DNA from 4 places in the Phyllobacterium sp. P30BS-XVII genome. Region 3 is predicted to be linked to each of the others. Evidence: riboswitches for the same ligand, from Rfam matches in the RefSeq annotation. Region 3 holds a riboswitch; each other region holds the start of a gene.
The links. A riboswitch is a leader RNA that binds a small molecule or an ion and turns the genes downstream of it on or off. The one in region 3 is predicted to bind cobalamin.

Region 1 (4,603 bases), on a different contig from region 3:
GCCGTAGAGATCGATCATCCATGTTGCCATGTTGTGGATCGATATGAAGGCGGAGAAGGCCGGGCAGGCGGCTGATAGCGCTTCAAAGATCAGCACTGCATCGAGCCGTTTGAGCCCCGAGCCGCCAAACTCTTCCTTCACATAGATGCCGCCCATGCCGAGCGGGCCGGTTTCCCTGATGACATCAGCTGGAAAATGCTTGTCACGGTCCCAGGCAAGCGCGTTGGGTGCAACGCGGTCCGCGGCAAAGGCGCGGGCCATGTCCTGAATTGCCAGCTGATCTTCATTGAGTTCGAACTGGCTGGACGCCGTATCCACGAGCGCATCCATGATAACCTCCCTGTATTCCTCTTAGCCGCAGTTTATCCCAAGCGTGGGGCCGCGCAACGACAGAGATGCGTTTTGACGGGGGCTAGGAAGAGAAAGACATATCCGCTACTCAAAGCCCATGACACACGCAATCATGTTGCAGGGAACAGGGTCAGATGTTGGGAAATCCGTCCTGGTGGCCGGACTTTGCCGGCTTGCGCGCAATCGCGGATTAAAAGTTCGGCCATTCAAACCGCAGAATATGTCGAATAATGCCGCTGTCAGCGATGATGGCGGCGAGATTGGCCGGGCGCAATGGTTGCAGGCCGTCGCCTGCGGCGTGCCCTCATCAGTGCATATGAATCCCGTGCTTTTGAAACCGCAGTCCGAGACCGGCAGCCAGATCATCGTGCAGGGCAAAGTCTGGGGACAGGCGAAGGGGCGCGATTACCAGAAATTCAAGGCGCAGCTGCTCGATGCTGTCATGGCGTCATGGGATATTGTGCGCGATGGCGCTGATCTTGTGATCGTCGAGGGGGCGGGTTCGCCAGCGGAAATCAACCTCAGGGCAGGGGATATCGCCAATATGGGCTTTGCCACCCGCGCCAACGTGCCTGTGCTGCTGGTCGGCGATATCGACCGGGGTGGGGTGATTGCCTCAATCGTCGGGACCCATGCGATCCTGCAACGGCAAGATCGGGATATGATCATCGGTTATCTCATCAACAAGTTTCGCGGTGATGTCTCGCTGTTTGATGACGGGTTGAAAGCCATCAGCCAATTTACCGGCTGGCCCTCTTTCGGCGTCGTGCCGTGGTTGAAAGATGCAGCACGGTTGCCGGCGGAAGATTCGGTTGTGCTGGAACGTCTGGCGAAGGGCGAGGGCCGGGCGCTCAAAATCGCGGTGCCGGTGCTTGATCGCATTGCCAATTTTGACGATCTCGATCCGCTGATGGCCGAGCCGCAGGTGGATGTGGTGATGGTGCGCAGTGGCGAGCGGCTGCCGTCCGATGCGGGGCTGGTGATTATTCCCGGTTCCAAATCCACAATCAGCGATTTGCTGCGGTTTCGCGAAAATGGCTGGGACAAGGATTTGGACCTGCACCGGCGTCGCGGCGGGCATATCATTGGCATATGCGGCGGTTTCCAGATGCTCGGCCGGACGGTGCGCGACCCTGATGGCATCGAGGGCAACGTGACGGAAACCCAAGGGCTCGGGCATCTCGAGATCGATACGGTGATGGAACCTGAAAAGACCGTGCGCAATGTCGAGGCACATTCACTGCAGTTCGATCTGCCGCTCAGCGGTTATGAAATTCATCTGGGCCGGACGACGGGCCCGGATTGTTCCAGCCCTGTTGCCCGTATCAATGGTGTGAATGATGGGGCGATATCGAAAGACGGCAAGGTGTTTGGGACCTATCTGCACGGGCTTTTCGGCGCGGATCGCTTTCGTGCGGCGCTGCTGGGGTCGATGGGTATTGCGGCTGACGAGTTTGATTACCGTGCGGGTGTGGATGCCGCGCTGGATAGTATCGCGGGGCAGCTGGAGGATTTGATTGATGTCGATGCGTTGCTTGCATGTGCTGCAGGCAGATATTGATGCTCACACCGCCGGTAGCCCGACAGGGCAGAGGGGCGAGACCCGTGGCTCGCCCGTCCTTCGGACCACCACAAGGGGGGAGATCACATTGGCATAAACGCCTTTGCACAACAGGCATGGTTCTCAGATTGTGCTAGGCGGCACTGTCAGCTGATCTCCCCCCTTGTGGGGGAGATGCCCGACAGGGCAGAGGGGGGTGAACGTTGATGGTGCGTGGTTCGTGGTTCGACAAGCTCACCATGAGGGAAATGGGTGGGTTGTAGGGAGCCAAGCTCCGCAACGTGGCAGAATAAAACTCCCTTGCATCATCCCTCTCCCTCATGGTGAGCTTGTCGAACCACGAACCCACCCTACCACTCTCTTACCAAACAGCACACATTCAATTGACATTTCTCGTGGGGGATGAATAACGTCCAGCCCATGATTGGTTCCCATATTGGTCGAAGGCCAAGGGATCAAAAGGGAATGCGACGGCCGTACCCTGAAGGGCGGTCCCACCGCAGCCGACCCCGCGACTGTAGAGCGGCGAGGATCAATGCAAAGCCTGACGCATATGCAGAGGGCAGCCACTGGGAAACCGGGAAGGCGGCATTCATTCTGTGACCCGCGAGCCAGGAGACCTGCCAGTCATAGAGCCTTTCCCAGGAAAGGCTTGGGGTAATCCTGCCCAAGAATCGAAGGGTAATGTCCCTTCAGGCCCAGCACGGAGGTTGTTATGGCTGCTCGTATGACGCATTTGCTTGTTTTCCCGCCCGCATTCCCTTTGATGGATGGATCGTTGCGGTTGCAATAGCGGCGATGCCTCAACTCAATTCAGGTGTGACTTTCATTCTCGGCGGTGCCCGCTCGGGCAAATCCAGCTTTGCCGAAGGCCTGATCAAGTCGTCGGGCCTTGACGCGATCTATGTCGCAACGGGCAGGGCGTGGGATGAGGAAATGTCTGTACGCATTGACCTGCATAAAAAGCAGCGCGGTTCACTATGGCGTACCATAGAAGAGCCGCTTGATCTGCTGGATACCCTGCAAGGGGTGGCTGGCGAGGGCAAGGCTGTTCTTGTCGACTGCCTGACGCTCTGGCTCACCAATCTGATGATGGATGAGCGCAATATTACCGCTGAGACGCGGCAGCTTGTCGAAGCGCTGCCGAAACTTCAAGGTTCGATTGTTCTGGTCTCGAACGAAGTGGGTCTCGGCATCGTTCCGGAGAACCGCATGGCGCGCGATTTTCGCGACCATGCCGGACGTCTCCATCAGGCCGTGGCGCAAGCTGCGGCAACAGTCTATTTCGTGGCAGCCGGACTGCCGCTCACAATGAAGGGATAGGAATATGCAGGGTCAAAAGATTCCAGCAACAGTCATCACCGGTTTTCTCGGTTCGGGCAAAACCACGATGATCCGCAATCTGCTTGAAAACGCCAATGGCAAGCGTATCGCGCTTATCATCAATGAGTTCGGCGATCTGGGCGTCGATGGCGGTCTGCTCAAGGGCTGCGGTATCGAAGCCTGCCGCGACGAGGATGTGATCGAGCTGAACAATGGCTGCATCTGCTGCACAGTGGCGGATGATTTCATTCCGACCATGACCAAGCTGCTTGATCGTCCTGATCGCCCCGATCATATTGTCATCGAGACATCGGGTCTCGCCCTTCCGCAGCCTCTGGTTGCAGCGTTCAACTGGCCTGAAATCAAGACGCAGGTAACGGTTGATGGTGTTGTTACCGTGATTGACGCCTCTGCCGTATCCGAAGGCCGTTTTGCCGATGATCATGACAAGGTTGATGCCCAGCGCATTCAGGATGAATCACTCGATCATGACAGCCCGCTCGAAGAACTGTTCGAAGACCAGATTCGCGCCGCCGACCTGATTGTGCTCAACAAGACAGACCTTATCAATGACAAGCAGCTTGATGGGGTGCGCGGCGATGTGCAGAGCCGCTCGTCCCGCTCGCTCAACATGGTTTCGGCAAGCTTCGGCAAGCTTAGCAATGAGCTTCTGCTGGGGCTTGGCGTTGGCACGGAACAGGACATTGCCAACCGCAAATCGCACCATGAAATGGAGCATGAGGCGGGTGAAGAGCATGATCATGATGAGTTTGAGAGTTTTGTCGTTGGTCTAGGCCCGGTTGCGGAACCAAAGAGCTTTGTTGAAAAGCTGAAGACCGTCATTGCCGATCACGACATTCTGCGCCTGAAAGGCTTTGCCGATGTTCCCGGCAAGCCCATGCGTCTGGTGGTGCAGGCTGTCGGCACGCGCATCGAGCATTACTTTGACCGTGCCTGGAATCCGGGTGAAGAGCGCCAGACGCGTCTCGTCGTTATCGGTCTGCATGATATCGACAATGATGCCATTACATCCGCTGTCACTGCTGCGGCCGTTTAACTGAGGCTGGAAAACTGAATGCATCTCCTGCTTGCCCAGAAAGGCACCATTGCTGAAGGGACCGAGGCTATCGACCTTGGCCAGACGCCGGGAGATGTGTTGTTTCTTTCCGCTGCTGATACGGAACTGGCGAGCCTTGCCTCCGCACGGCGGCAGGGCGATGGCGCGGTGTCGCTGCGCCTTGCCAATATGATGAGCCTGTCGCACCCGATGTCTGTCGACGCCTATGTGGAGCGGACGGCGCGCCATGCCAAGCTGATCGTGGTCAGGGTTATCGGCGGCGAAAGCTACTGGCCCTATGGTCTGGAAGC
Region 2 (4,603 bases), on a different contig from region 3:
TGGTCAACGTCGTTACCCAATTGGGCCAATGTGGTTGCGGCCTGCGCCTTGGCGACATCGACCTTCTGCTGTGCGGCATCCAGATCATGCTTGGCCTGATCATAGGTTGCCTTGGACACGGCGGCTGTGTTGGTCAAATCCGCCTGCCGTTGCAGGGTCTTCTGATAAAAAGGAATATCTGACTCCGCCTGCGCAATCTCGGCCAAGGTCTGTTTGTAGCTTGCCTGCAGGTTGAGGATCTGGTTGCGCACCGTGCCTAGCTGTGCCTGAGCGCCTTCAAGGGCGATGCGGTAAACATCCGGATTGATGCGGAACAGAATCTGGCCCTGCTTGACGATTTCGTTGTCATGCACGTCAACCGAGCTGACAAGGCCGGAGATATCGGTCGATACGCCGACCATATCCGCCTGTACATAGGCATTATCCGTGGACATGACCTGTCCGCCCGTGACGTAGAAATAGCCGCCGACGATAAGGGCGATGGGAAGAGCGGTGAAGAGAATCTGCCGTGTGCGGTTGCGGCGTGTCTTGGGCGGGGTGATATCCGGCAAGGGCACGGGCTCGTTGACGCGCGCTGCAACAGGCGCCTCGCTGTTTGCGTCGGTCTTTTCGAGAACAGCCTCGTCAGAATTGGCGGGAATGCGGGAGGTTGGTGAGCCGTCAGCCATGGTGTTTCTTCCTGTCATCGACCGGTGTCTGACAGGCATCGATCAAATTGGACTTCATAAGGGTTAGAGTTCGAAGCAGATGCTCCCGGTCTTCGGCGGGCACATTGGCCAGCGCCTCGGAACGGGTGATTTCGCCGATAACGCGCATGTCATCGACATGTGGCCGCGCTTCGTCACGCAGATAAAGCAGCCATATCCGGCGGTCAGTGGGATGCCGGCGCCGTTCGATCAGGTTGCGTTCCTGCAGCTTGTCCAGAATACGCACCAGCGTGATCGGCTCTATCTCGAGAATTTCGGCCAATCCAGCCTGATGGATGCCCTCGTTCTTTGCGAGGTATGCAAGGGTCTGCCACTGGGAGCGGGTCAGGCCAATGTGCTTTGCACGCTGTTCAAATCGTTTGCGCAACAACCGCGCAACCTCATGCAGCAGAAAGCCAAGAGTGGGCATGTTATCCATGATGTGGGGCTTTAAAACTCGTAAGGATGCTTATAACAACGATACATATAGCATGTGGACTCATCTTTTAGAAGAGGCCCGGTGTCACAAATCGGTGACAAAAATGCTCAAAACAAAAATGCCCGGTCTGTGAAGACCGGGCACATGATTCAAATCTGGATATAGGGGAACGGTTTAGCCGACGAAGGCCCGCTCCACGACATAGGTCGACGGCTTGTTGTTCGCGCCTTCTTCGAGACCAAAGGATTCCAGAATAGCCTTCGTATCGTGGATCATGTGCATCGAACCACAGATCATGCCGCGATCGGTTTCCGGATTGAGCGGCGGCAGGCCGAGATCACTGAACAGCTTGCCGCTTGTCATCAGATCGGTAACGCGGCCCATATGGGTAAAATTTTCGCGCGTGGTCGTGGTGTAGAGCCGCAGGCTGTCGGCGGCAAATTCGCCGATCAGCGGATCATCCTTGATGCCTTCCACCATTTCGGTGATGTATTTGAGTTCGGCGACGTCGCGGCAGGTCTGCACCAGAATGACTTCTTCGAACTTCTCATAGGTCTCAGGGTCACGGATCAGGCTGGCGAAGGGTGCAACACCTGTTCCTGTCGACAGCATATAGAGGCGCTTTCCCGGCAGCAGTGCATCGAGAACGAGCGTGCCCGTCGACTTCTTGCGCAGAAGGACCGTATCGCCGCGTTTGATCTTCTGCAGATGCTCGGTCAGCGGGCCATTTTCAACCTTGATCGAAAAGAACTCGATTTCCTCATCCCAAGATGGGCTGGCGATGGAATAGGCGCGATAAACAGGCTTTTCCGCATTGGGCAGGCCGATCATGACAAACTCGCCCGAACGGAACCGGAAGCTCGCGGGACGGGTGATGCGGAAGCGGAACAGGCGGTCGGTATAATGGCGAACCTCGGTCACTGTTTCCGCATACACATTATCAGGAATAGGAAAGGCAACCGGCGCCGAAACGTCGTCTGGCTCAAGAACGGTTGCCGCTGTTGCAGCTACTGGCGAAAATGCAGTCATCCCGGGTTCTCTCGTTCGATACTGATATCAACAAATGAACGAGCCGGGCGTTGCTCCATTCATTATTCAACTGGCATCATTCAACTGGTTCATCGGCGAAAATGCGCGCCTGGTAATGCCAGCAAACCTTATGTAATCGGCAGCGATTAATATGCAATGGCTGATTTTGCAAGGCAGATCAGCAAATTAGCAGACGCTGCATAACCCTCGATCGCGGCGAAAATACCTTTTGTGAGCAATATATTGGAAGAATTTGGCTAAGGCCGAAATGTTCGCAGATCGTGTGTACAGATTCAGGCATTTTTATAGATTAAATTTTTCTCTTTCGTGGAAGGGGCAATGTCAACAATTTAGGCCCCCTGTGATTGTTGACCGTTCAAGACGAGGTTGCTATCCAGAATATGGAATTGGTTCCGCGATCAAAAGCGGATGAAAAGGGAACACGGTGAGGATGACCCAAGAAGGGGCCTAATCCGTGGCTGCCCCCGCAACTGTAACCGGTGAGCGGTCCTCCATAGTGCCACTGAAAGCGCTTTTGCGTGATTGGGAAGGCGGGGGACATGCAGTGATCCGGAAGTCAGGAGACCTGCCCGTTCCGGTCACCCAGCTCGAACACGGGGTGTGTTCAGGCGCGGTCGCTCGTCGCGGTGACATTTGAAAAAGTGTTGCCGTGTGCCGGAGCGATTGCAGGTTGATTGTTACAATCCCCTTGCTGCCCATCCAGCCCGCGGTTCAGACGTAATCGGGGAAACGCCAGCCGTTTCCCATGCTGTGGGGGCATCATGTTAAGGCAAACGGGATTTGCAGGGGCAATCATTGGTCTGTTGAGCGGGGTCGCCATTGCGCAGGAACCGGCAACCGACGGAGACGGGACGATTGTCCTTGCTCCGATTTATATCAATCTTGGCGAGTCACGCATTGATGCGGAAAAATCCGGGCGGGCCTATACGGTTATCACAGGCGAGCAGCTGGTACAGAACCAGACACGCTACGTTGCCGATGCGTTACGGCAGGTGCCGGGCTTTGCCGTTTCGCGTGGCGGCTCCTATGGCGGCCTGACACAGGTGAGGGTACGCGGCGCAGAAGCCAACCACCTTCTTGTCATGATTGACGGCGTTGAAGCCAGCGAAACCGGCAATGGCGAATTCGACTTTGGCGGCTTGCCGGTTACAGATGTCGATCACATCGAAATTCTGCGCGGGCCGCAAAGCGCCTTCTGGGGCTCGAACGCATTGGCCGGTGTGGTCAACATCATCACCAAGGGCGGCACCCGGGACGGTTTCAAGATCAGCGGACGCTCGGAAGCGGGCACAGATGGCACTTGGCTAGGCAATGTGCTGCTGCAGGGCGGCGCCGATAATTATGATTTTGCCCTCTCCGGCACCTATCGCCAGAACAAGGGTTTCAACATCTCGAATTTCGGTTCAGAAAAGGACGGCGACAAGAACGGCTCCATCAATGGCAAGTTCAAGGTCGATATAACGCCCGATGTGGTTGTCGATGGTACATTCCGTTACGTCAACCGCCGCAGCGATCTCGATCCCGATGGCGGTTATGGCACACCGTTTCAGGGGCTTGTCGTTGATGGTGACGACCAGACCACGACCAAGGAATTGCTGGGCTCGCTCGGCATTACCTGGACATCGCTGGATGGTGCCCTGACTCAAAAAGCGCGGATCAGCGACACCAACACATTGCGCGACAATCTCAAGCACGACGAATATATCTCCGGCAATGAGGGCAACCGGCTGAATGGTTCCTATCAGGCCACCTACAAGTTCGATACGCCAGCCTTTGCCGACGCCAGGCATCAGATTACGGCGGGGTATCAGGGTGAGCGCGAGACTTTCCAGCAGAGGCCTGCCAAGGCGGATTTTAACAGCCCATATTTTGACGCGTCGCAGTTCGAGAAACACGACCGGACCATGCATTCGTTTGTCGGGGAATACAGGGGCGAGTTTTTCGACCAGCTTTATCTGAACGCCGCCGCGCGCCACGATGACAATGACCGGTTCAAGGATGCATCGACCTATAGTTTCGGTGCGGCATGGAAAATTCCGGACTGGGGAACGAGACTGCATAGCTCCGTTGGTACAGGCGTTACCAATCCGACATTCTACGATCAGTTCGGCTATATTCCCTCAACCTACAAGGGCAATCCAAACCTGCGACCGGAAAAGAGCCTTGGCTGGGATTTCGGTGTCGAGCAGAGCTTTTTCGATGAGCAGCTGGTGGTTGACGTGACCTATTTCCGCCAGAACCTGACCGATGAGATTACCAGCATTGCAACACCTGATTTCCGCTATACGCCTGTTAATCAGGATGGGCGCAGCAAGCGTCAGGGTGTGGAAGTTGCGGCGACGCTCAACTTGACCAGTGGTTTCACCACGACGGCGACCTACACCTATACGGATGCAAAAGACCCCGATGGTCAGATCGAAATAAGGCG
Region 3 (4,603 bases):
CCTGCTCCACCCGCTCCTGTTGATTGCCTTCAGCCGCTGTGAAAGACGCAACGGTCAGTGGATGTTCAGGCGCGCGTTGCGTGGCGCGTGGTGCCGGGTCAGGCAGAGAACCGCGCTCGACTGACGGGTCAACCGGAACGATATATGGAAAATCCGACGGCGGCACATGCGGCAACGCACCGAGAGGCAGGCGGTAGCCCACGGGCGAATCCCCCGGCACGAGAAACAGCTTACCGCGACGCGTCGTCCATTTTTCACTGCGCCAGCGCGGCCCGGAAGCAAGGCTGTTCCAGCGCTGCACCGGCAGCACAAAACCGCTTGGCTCGGTGAGCCCACGTTCAAAAACCCGGGCAATACGGCTGCGCTCTTCGGGGTCTTTCAGCTTGGAATTGGAGGGGTCGACATTATCAGGCAGATTGCCTTCCTTGACGATCCATTCGGCCGGGTCTTCATAGGCGGGGGCCACCATCTCCTGTTCAACGCCAAGCTCATCCGCCAGCGCCAGCAGAAGCTTTCCGGCATCATCAGGCTTCACATCTGCCGTGCTGTTCTCAGGCGCGATCAGGTCAGGATTGACCCAGATCGGCTTACCATCCTTGCGCCAGTAGAGTGAGAACGTCCAACGCGGTAGGCTTTCGCCGGGATACCATTTGCCCTGCCCGTAATGCAGGAAGCCACCGGGCGCAAAACGCTCGCGCAGCCGCCGGATCAGTTTGTCGGCCTTTTCCCGCTTGGTGGGGCCGACGGCATCAGTGTTCCATTCGCCTGACTCAAAATCATCTATGGAGACGAATGTCGGTTCGCCGCCCATGGTCAGCCGCACATCGCGTTCTTTGAGGATGGCATCCACCTGTTCGCCAAGGGCATCGAGCGCATTCCATGATTCATCCGAAAACGGCTTGGTGATGCGCGGATGTTCGGAAACCCTGTCAACCCGCATATCAAAGCCGAATTCGACATTGGCAAACTCCGCCATACCGGAAATCGGCGCGGCGTTGCGGTAATGCGGGGTGGCGGCCAGCGGCACATGGCTTTCACCGGTCAGAAGCCCCGATGTCGGATCAAGGCCGATCCAGCCGGCACCGGGCAGATAGACCTCGCACCAGGCATGCAGATCGGTAAAATCCTTGTCTGTCCCGGCAGGGCCATCAATGGCAACGAGATCAGGCTTCAACTGGATGAGATAGCCCGAAACAAAGCGCGCAGCGAGCCCGAGATTGCGCAGGACCTGCACCAGCAGCCAGCTTGAATCGCGGCACGACCCAGAGCGCAGGCCAAGCGTCGCCTCCGGCTCCTGCACACCGGTTTCCATGCGGATGACATAGCCGATTTCCCGCTGGATGCGCGCATTGAGATCGACGACGAAATTCACCGTATTGGTCGGACTGCGATCAATCGTTGCGAGGAAGTTCGAAACCAGCGGCCCCACTGGTTCCGGCTTCATATAGATCGACAGGTCATCGCTGATTTCCTGCGGATAGTTGAACGGCCACGTCTCCGCGACCGGCTCCACAAAGAAATCGAAGGGATTATAGACGGTCATATCAGCGATGAGATCGACCTCGATCTTCAATTCCGTCACCGGTTCAGGGAAAACGAAGCGGGCAAGGAAATTGCCGTAGGGGTCCTGCTGCAGATTGACGAAATGATTGGCCGGACTGACCTTCAGGGAATGGCTGAGAACTTTCGTTCGCGAATGGGGCGCTGGCTGGAGCCGGATGATTTGCGGCCCGAGCATGATGGGCCGGTCATACTTGTAGTGCGTCAGGTGATAGACTGCTGCGTGAATTGCCATGTCGCCTCAAAAGCTACGATTCCACAAATACTCCAAGCACTCTACCGAGTTGTCAGCCAATTGAAATCTTTCATTTGCCAAAAATTTTGGCAGCGTCAAAAATTGCCGCATAAACGTGCTTGCAACGGCGGGGCTGGCCGCATAGCATCCGCGCCGATGGTTTCTCCGGCAAGACAACGCCGGGGATGAAAAGGGAACACGGTGAGGCGTACCCAAAAGGGACCGAGACCGTGGCTGCCCCCGCAACTGTAAGCGGTGAGCGATGCCTGACATGCCACTGGTTGAAAGACCGGGAAGGCAAGGCAAAGCTGAGACCCGCGAGCCAGGAGACCTGCCATCTCAATTGAAATTCGAACCGGACGGGGTGTGCCGGGAGCGATGCGATGTCTCTCCCGCATTGTCGCGATGGTGCATTGGCTGCGTTCCCCCAACCCCTGTCTTTGAGGCAATGGACAGGCATGAGCAGGCCGAACCACCAGATTATCGTCTGCACCCTGTGCAAGGCTTCCGACGGCGCACGACCGGGGCAGGACCTTGTCGACAGGCTTGCAGCGGAACTTAATGGCGATCCCGCCTATGAGGTACGCGGTGTCGGCTGCATGGCGGGCTGCGGACATCCCTGCACCGTGGCATTCCGCGCGCCTGACAAGGCGCAATATCTCTTCGGCGATATCTGCCCCGACGCCAACTTTGCCGACCTTATCGATTTTGCCCGGATGTATCAGCGCCTCGATGACGGCTGGTCCCAGGCGTCGCAGCGCCCGCCTGGCCTTTACGACAAGACACTCGCGCGAATTCCTGCACATCTATGACACGGCAGGCATTGACCAATGTTATAACGTTACTATACGAGAACAGTGTGCCTGATATGGCACGACAGAGTTTACCGATTTGGGACCCAGCACCATGTGTTTTGCCTGCAGTCACGGACATCATCAGCCCATGAACAACATCGTCATGCGCGCCGACGACGTGACATTTCGCACCTCCGGCCAGACGCTCGTCGACGAAACCTCGCTCGATATTGAGCAAGGTTCGCGGCTCGCCATTATCGGCCCGAATGGCGCCGGAAAATCCACGCTGCTGCGCATGCTGGCGGGTCTGCTACGGCCCTCCTCCGGCAATGTTTATATCGAAGGCACACCTATTGACCGGTTGAAACCCAGAGAAAGGGCAAGACGCTTCGCCTTTGTCGGCCAGACCGATGCGCCTGACCATCAGTTGCTGGTGGAGGATTATGTCTCGCTTGGCCGTATTCCGCATATGGGCGCTCTGACCAGGGCCGGAGATCGCGATATCGTGGCGGAGGCGCTGCTGCGTGCCAAGGTTGCCCAGTTTTCCCGCCGCCCCATAGGTTCGCTCTCCGGTGGTGAGAGGCAACGCGTGCAACTGGCTCGTGCGATTGCCCAGCAGCCTGATATTCTGTTTCTGGATGAACCCACCAACCACCTCGATCCGAAAGCGCGCAGCGAATTGCTGGCGCTTGTCGCCGGGCTCGACGTGACTGTCATCGCCGTGCTGCACGACCTGCCGCTTGTCGCGCCCTTTGCCACCCATGTTGCTGTCATGCACAGCGCGCAGCTGGTCGCCATTGGCACGCCGGATGAAACACTGACGCCGCGCATTGTCAGCGATGTCTTTGATCTCGACGTATTGCGCCTGCGCCACCCATCGCAGGATCGCGACCTCATGGTGTTCGAAGCACCGGAACCAACAACAACAATACAATCTGCTCAGCTACGGAGAATTTGATGAAAAGAACGTTGCTCGCCCTCGCTTTGTCGGCGCTATCTGCGCCCGCATGGGCGTTTCCTGTTACCGTTGACAGCTGCGGCAAGCCGCTGACCTTTGATGTCGCTCCCAAGCGCGCGGTCATTCAGGACATCAATATGAGCGAAATGGCTTTTGCTCTGCACCTGCAACCCTCCATAGTCGGGGTTTCGGGCATTACAGGCTGGTACAAGCTGGATGACGCTTTCAAAAAGCAGCAGGGTTCCATCCCCGAACTTGCACCCAAATATCCGACGCTGGAAAATCTCGTCGCCGTTGAGCCCGACTTTTTCTTTGCGGGCTGGAATTACGGCATGAAACCCGGTGGCGAAGTCACGCCCGATACGCTTGCGCCACATGGCATCAAGACGCTTGAGCTGACCGAAAGCTGCATTCATCTCGACAAGAACCGGCCAGCCGCCACCATGGACCTGCTCTACGGCGACATGGAAAAGCTGGGCAAGATTTTCGGCAAGGAAGATGACGCAAACAAGCTGGTCAGCGGCTGGAAGACCGAGCTTGCCAGCCTCAAGACCAAGATCGGCGACAAGAGCGGCACCCGCGTGTTCCTCTATGATTCAGGCGAGGACAAGCCGTTCACCGCAGGCAAATTCGCCATTCCGACGGCGATGATCAGCGAAGCCGGTGGCAGCAATATCATGGCCGATCTCGACACAAGCTGGGGCACCACCTCGTGGGAAACCGTGGCCACACGCAATCCTGAGTTCCTCGTGCTCCTCGATTATCAGGATGATGCGGGCTACCAGAAACTGCTCGACTTCCTCAAATCGCATCCGGCGATGAAGGAAACCGACGCGGTGAAGAACAATCGCTTCGTCGCCCTGCGCTATGCGGAACTGACGCCCGGCCCCGCCAATATCGAGGCAATCATCAAGATGACCAAGGCGATGCACCCGGAAGCATTCTGAGTGCTTCCGTCTATCCGTCAGCATCTGATGCTTATCGTGGGGGTGATGGCCATTCTGGCTCTCGCCCTCATCTCCATTGCCTATGGGGCAACGGTTATCCCGCTCGGTG
Region 4 (4,603 bases), on a different contig from region 3:
TGGAGTCGATGGGGAGAATTCCTTTCGACCACAGCGAGCCGCTGAAGCTTGGATAGCTGCCGCGTTCGCTGGCGAGGTCCACCGACGCGGAAATGGCATGGTAAGAGATCGCTTCCATGCTCAGATCGGCGAAAGCCACGGCCTCGCTGGACGCATAGGGAATGCGCAAGGCTTGCAAGGCATCCTGAAAACCCATCAGCCCAAGGCCAACCGGACGGTGACGCAGATTGGAATGGCGCGCTTCCGGAATGGTGTAGAAATTGATGTCGATCACATTGTCGAGCATCCGCATGGCTGTTGCCACCGTGCGGGCCAAACGTTCCAGATCAAGCCCCTGACTGCCAATGTGATTGGCTAGATTGATGGAGCCGAGATTGCAGACCGCAACTTCGTCCCTGGATGTATTAAGCGTAATCTCGGTACACAGGTTCGAGGAATGCACCACGCCGACATGGCCCTGCGGTGAGCGGATATTGCAAGGGTCCTTGAAAGTCACCCATGGATGGCCTGTTTCGAACAGCATGGTCAGGATACGGCGCCACAGGTCCAATGCCCTGACGGTGCGGAACACACGAAGTTCACCGCGCGCAGCCTTGGCTTCATAGGCCTCATAGGCGGATTTGAATTCTGCACCATAGAGGTCGTGCAGATCAGGCGTCTCATCGGGCGAGAACAGGGTCCATTGTTTATCCGCTTCCACACGGCTCATGAACAGATCAGGCACCCAGTTGGCCGTGTTCATGTCATGGGTACGGCGGCGGTCATCCCCGGTGTTCTTGCGCAGATCGAGAAACTCCTCGATGTCCACGTGCCATGTTTCAAGATAGGCGCAGACCGCGCCCTTGCGCTTGCCACCCTGATTGACCGCGATGGCCGTGTCATTGGCAACTTTCAGGAATGGCACCACGCCCTGACTTTCGCCGTTGGTGCCTTTGATGTGGGCACCAAGGCCGCGTACCGGCGTCCAGTCATTGCCAAGACCGCCGGAATATTTCGCCAGCAGCGCATTATCCTTCACCGCCTTGAAGATACCGTCGAGATCATCGGCAACGGTGGTCAGGAAGCAGGAGGATAGCTGCGGGCGCAACGTGCCCGAGTTAAACAATGTTGGCGTGGACGCCATGAAGTCGAACGACGACAACAGATTGTAGAATTCGATGGCGCGGGCTTCACGGTCGATCTCGCGCGACGCAAGTCCCATGGCAACGCGCATCAGGAACGCTTGCGGCAGCTCAAACCGGATGCCGCGTGTCTGCTGGAGATAGCGATCATAAAGCGTCTGCAAGCCGAGATACTGGAATTGCAGGTCGCGTTCCGGTTTCAAGGCAGTGGCAATCTTTTTGAGATCGAAACGAGCCAGTTCCGGGTCGAGCAGTTCGGCTTCAATGCCAGCTTTTACATAGGCCGGAAAATAATCTGCGTAGCGTTCCGCCATTTCTTGCTGGGTTGCCTGTTCAGACCTGCCGAAAACAAAACTCAATGCTTCGCGGCGCAGCTTGTCGAGCAGCAGACGGGCGGTAACGAAGGAATAGTTCGGCTCGGTTTCAACGAGCGTGCGCGCTGCCAGAATAGGCGCAAGCGACAGCTCATCGAGCGTGATGCCGTCATAAAGATTACGCTGGGTCTCGCTCAGAATGGGAGTAGCGCTGACCCCCTCCAGACCTTCACAAGCCTCATTGATGATACGGGCGAGACGGATGTCATCGAGCGGAGCCTTGGTGCCGTCGAGCAGGGTGACATTGAGTGACGGGCCGGTTTCAGCCACGGGCTCAACCAGTTTGGCGCGTTCCCGCGTACGCTCTTCCCGGTAGAGAACATAGGCGCGTGCAACCTTGTGGTTCTCGCTGCGCATAAGGGCAAGCTCAACCTGATCCTGCACATCCTCAATGTGAAACAGACGGCCCTCGCTGCTGCGGCGTTTCAATGTTGTCACGATGTCGGAGGTCAGACCTTCAACCACATCATGCACACGGCGCGAGCCAGCGGCGACATTGCCTTCAACGGCGAGGAAAGCCTTGGTCAAGGCGACAGTGATTTTCAGGGGATCAAACGGTGTTACCGAACCATTGCGGCGGATGACGCGGTAGCCGGGTTCTGTCGAGGATGATGGTGTGTCGCCAGAGCGAACAGGTGCTTGACCATCGGTACGGGTGGTTTCAAGAGAAAGAGACATGTGCTTATACCCCAAATGTTGGGGGCAAAGGTCGAGCGCACGCGTGCAAGGAATAGGTCAGGGACTGACCATTGCAAGCGACACACCGGGACACCCCGCCCGTGGACGTTCATCATGTTATGGCAGGTCTCCTGGCTCACAGGTCGGCGCTGGTGTCGGCCTTCCCGAAGCGATTGCACCTTGAGGGCGCAGCTTCAGTGGCATTATCGACAACAACTCGCTGTTTACAGTTGCGGGGGCAGCGCCGGCATCAATGTCAACGACACCTCACCGGCTTCCCTCTTAGCTCCCGGTCTTGCGACTCGGTAGAACCATAACATCTATATTTAGTATCAAATCGCCATCCGCAGTCAATAGGTAGATGGTGATATCTTCGCTAACTCAGAGCATCGCGGATTGGGGCAAAACAAATGGTACGGATTTGCCGGGCAGGCCACCCACTTTCAGCGCGCATTCATAAACACGCAAGATGCGGTCATCCGTCAAGACTTGCTCAGGTGTACCCACAGAATCAGCATGGCCCCTGTGCATAACCACAATACGGTCGGCAAACATGGATGTAAGATTGAGGTCGTGCAGGATCGCGATGACGCCGCCACCACGATCAGCAAAATCACGGGCAATCTGCATGATAATAAGCTGGTGTTTGATATCGAGGCTGGAAACCGGTTCATCCAGAAAGAGGAAGCGGGGCTGGCCATCAAGCACCGGTTGCCAGACCTGGCAGAGAACGCGCGCCAGTTGCACGCGCTGTTGTTCGCCGCCGGAGAGTTCCTGATAAAAACGTCCGCCAAAGCCTGCAAGGTCGACCCGTTCGAGCGCGTCATCCGGCAGGGTATCCACGGTATGACGAGGCGCGCCGGAACGGCCGCTGGTCATTCCAAGCTTGACGATTTCCCGCACGGTGAACGGGAAAGACAGCGAGGTTGATTGCGGCAGGATCGCGCGCATGGCCGCCATCTGCCAGAGTTTCAACTGGGTGATCAGGGTGCCATTGATGCTGATTGTGCCCTCATGCGGCAGATCACCGGAGAGAGCACGCATCAATGTCGTTTTCCCCGAACCATTAGGGCCGACGATGACGGTGAACTCACCTGCCCCAGCATCAAAGGATACATCTTTGACAATCTTGCTTCGTCCAAGTGACACGGAGACATTGGAAACGCGGATCATGGTCATAGGTCCAGAATGCCGCGACGACGCAGCAATATCCATAGGAAGAAGGGAGCACCAACGGCAGCAGTGACAATGCCGATGGGCAGTTCTGATGGAGCAACGATTGTGCGGCTCACAGCATCGGCAATCAGCAGCAGGCTTGCGCCAAGCAGCGCAGCCGCTGGCAACAGGTAACGATGATCCGGACCAATTACGAGGCGCAGAAGATGCGGGACAACTACGCCGACAAAGCCGATACCACCGCTGACGGCAACCGATGCGCCTGTTGCCGCTGCAACCGTGACAATGGCAATGCGTTTGAACCGCTGGACGGGAATGCCGAGATGGCTGGCTGATGCCTCTCCCAATGCCAGACCATTGAGGCCGCGGGCGAGGAAAGGTGAAATGACAAGTGCGAATGCAATCAACGGCCCTGATGCAAGTATCTTGATCCAGCTGGCACCGGCAAGCGAGCCGAGGCTCCAGAATGTCAGGTCACGTAACTGCTTGTCATCGGCGACATAAACAAGAACCCCGATATAGGCAGCGGCCATGGCACCAAGCGCAATCCCCGCGAGCAGCATGGTGGCGATGGATGTTTGTCCCCGCCGCGTTGCCACACGGTATAGAATAAGGGTGAAGGCCAAGGCGCCGAAAAAAGCAGCAAGCGGTAGTGCATAAAGCCCAAATAAAGCGACAACAGGCGCAAAAATGGTTCCGCCCAATACGATCACGCTGACTGCACCCAGACCCGCACCCGCCGATACGCCAACAATGCCGGGATCTGCCAGTGGATTGCGAAAAAGGCCCTGCATGACCGCACCGGACACGGCAAGCGAAGCTCCAATCAATGTGCCGAGAATGACGCGCGGCAGCCGGATATCATAGATAATGATGCGATCTCTGACAGACAGTGCGCTTTCCGTGCCGTCAGCGCCCGAAATCAGGGACTTTACGACAGCGATAACAGACGCATCGGAGGCGCCGAACGCGAGGCTAAAAATGATAGTGGCGATGAGCACCACGCCAAGACAGGCAATCACTGCACGCGCAAGCGCGGATCTGTCACCATCAGGACGCAGTTTTTTGCCGCCCTGCGCGGAGGCAAGGACGGCAGGTTTTCTCAAGATTGCCTCGCTCATTGGCTTAGTTCGTTGCCGTATATAGCTTCTGCCAGTTCATGGATCGCCTTGGGCGCACGCGGGCCAAAACCCAGCAGATATTGACCGCCCATACGAATGATCTTCTTGTCCTTGCCAGCCGGTGTGGCTGATA

Region 1: linked by a shared signal. The riboswitch ahead of cobU (bifunctional adenosylcobinamide kinase/adenosylcobinamide-phosphate guanylyltransferase) and the one ahead of FHW17_RS11300 (DUF1636 family protein) in region 3 are both predicted to bind cobalamin.
Region 2: linked by a shared signal. The riboswitch ahead of FHW17_RS21515 (TonB-dependent receptor) and the one ahead of FHW17_RS11300 (DUF1636 family protein) in region 3 are both predicted to bind cobalamin.
Region 4: linked by a shared signal. The riboswitch ahead of FHW17_RS14090 (ribonucleoside-diphosphate reductase subunit alpha) and the one ahead of FHW17_RS11300 (DUF1636 family protein) in region 3 are both predicted to bind cobalamin.

Annotation. Positions count from the first base shown of each region.
Region 1 covers NZ_JACGXO010000002.1:612,633-617,235, forward strand. Annotated here, with positions in the region: gene FHW17_RS08840 (isobutyryl-CoA dehydrogenase) at 1-318, opposite strand, end outside; gene FHW17_RS08845 (cobyric acid synthase) at 449-1,912, shown strand; cobalamin riboswitch at 2,321-2,555, shown strand; gene cobU (bifunctional adenosylcobinamide kinase/adenosylcobinamide-phosphate guanylyltransferase) at 2,711-3,235, shown strand; gene cobW (cobalamin biosynthesis protein CobW) at 3,240-4,292, shown strand; gene cobN (cobaltochelatase subunit CobN) at 4,311-4,603, shown strand, end outside.
Region 2 covers NZ_JACGXO010000009.1:92,716-97,318, reverse strand. Annotated here, with positions in the region: gene FHW17_RS21530 (HlyD family secretion protein) at 1-668, opposite strand, end outside; gene FHW17_RS21525 (MarR family transcriptional regulator) at 661-1,125, opposite strand; gene FHW17_RS21520 (ferredoxin--NADP reductase) at 1,300-2,154, opposite strand; cobalamin riboswitch at 2,546-2,763, shown strand; gene FHW17_RS21515 (TonB-dependent receptor) at 2,937-4,603, shown strand, end outside.
Region 3 covers NZ_JACGXO010000003.1:424,638-429,240, forward strand. Annotated here, with positions in the region: gene FHW17_RS11295 (transglutaminase family protein) at 1-1,795, opposite strand, end outside; cobalamin riboswitch at 1,936-2,149, shown strand; gene FHW17_RS11300 (DUF1636 family protein) at 2,254-2,607, shown strand; gene FHW17_RS11305 (ABC transporter ATP-binding protein) at 2,738-3,547, shown strand; gene FHW17_RS11310 (ABC transporter substrate-binding protein) at 3,547-4,494, shown strand; gene FHW17_RS11315 (iron ABC transporter permease) at 4,522-4,603, shown strand, end outside.
Region 4 covers NZ_JACGXO010000004.1:396,767-401,369, reverse strand. Annotated here, with positions in the region: gene FHW17_RS14090 (ribonucleoside-diphosphate reductase subunit alpha) at 1-2,173, opposite strand, end outside; cobalamin riboswitch at 2,277-2,504, opposite strand; gene FHW17_RS14085 (heme ABC transporter ATP-binding protein) at 2,555-3,346, opposite strand; gene FHW17_RS14080 (iron ABC transporter permease) at 3,349-4,470, opposite strand; gene FHW17_RS14075 (hemin ABC transporter substrate-binding protein) at 4,467-4,603, opposite strand, start outside.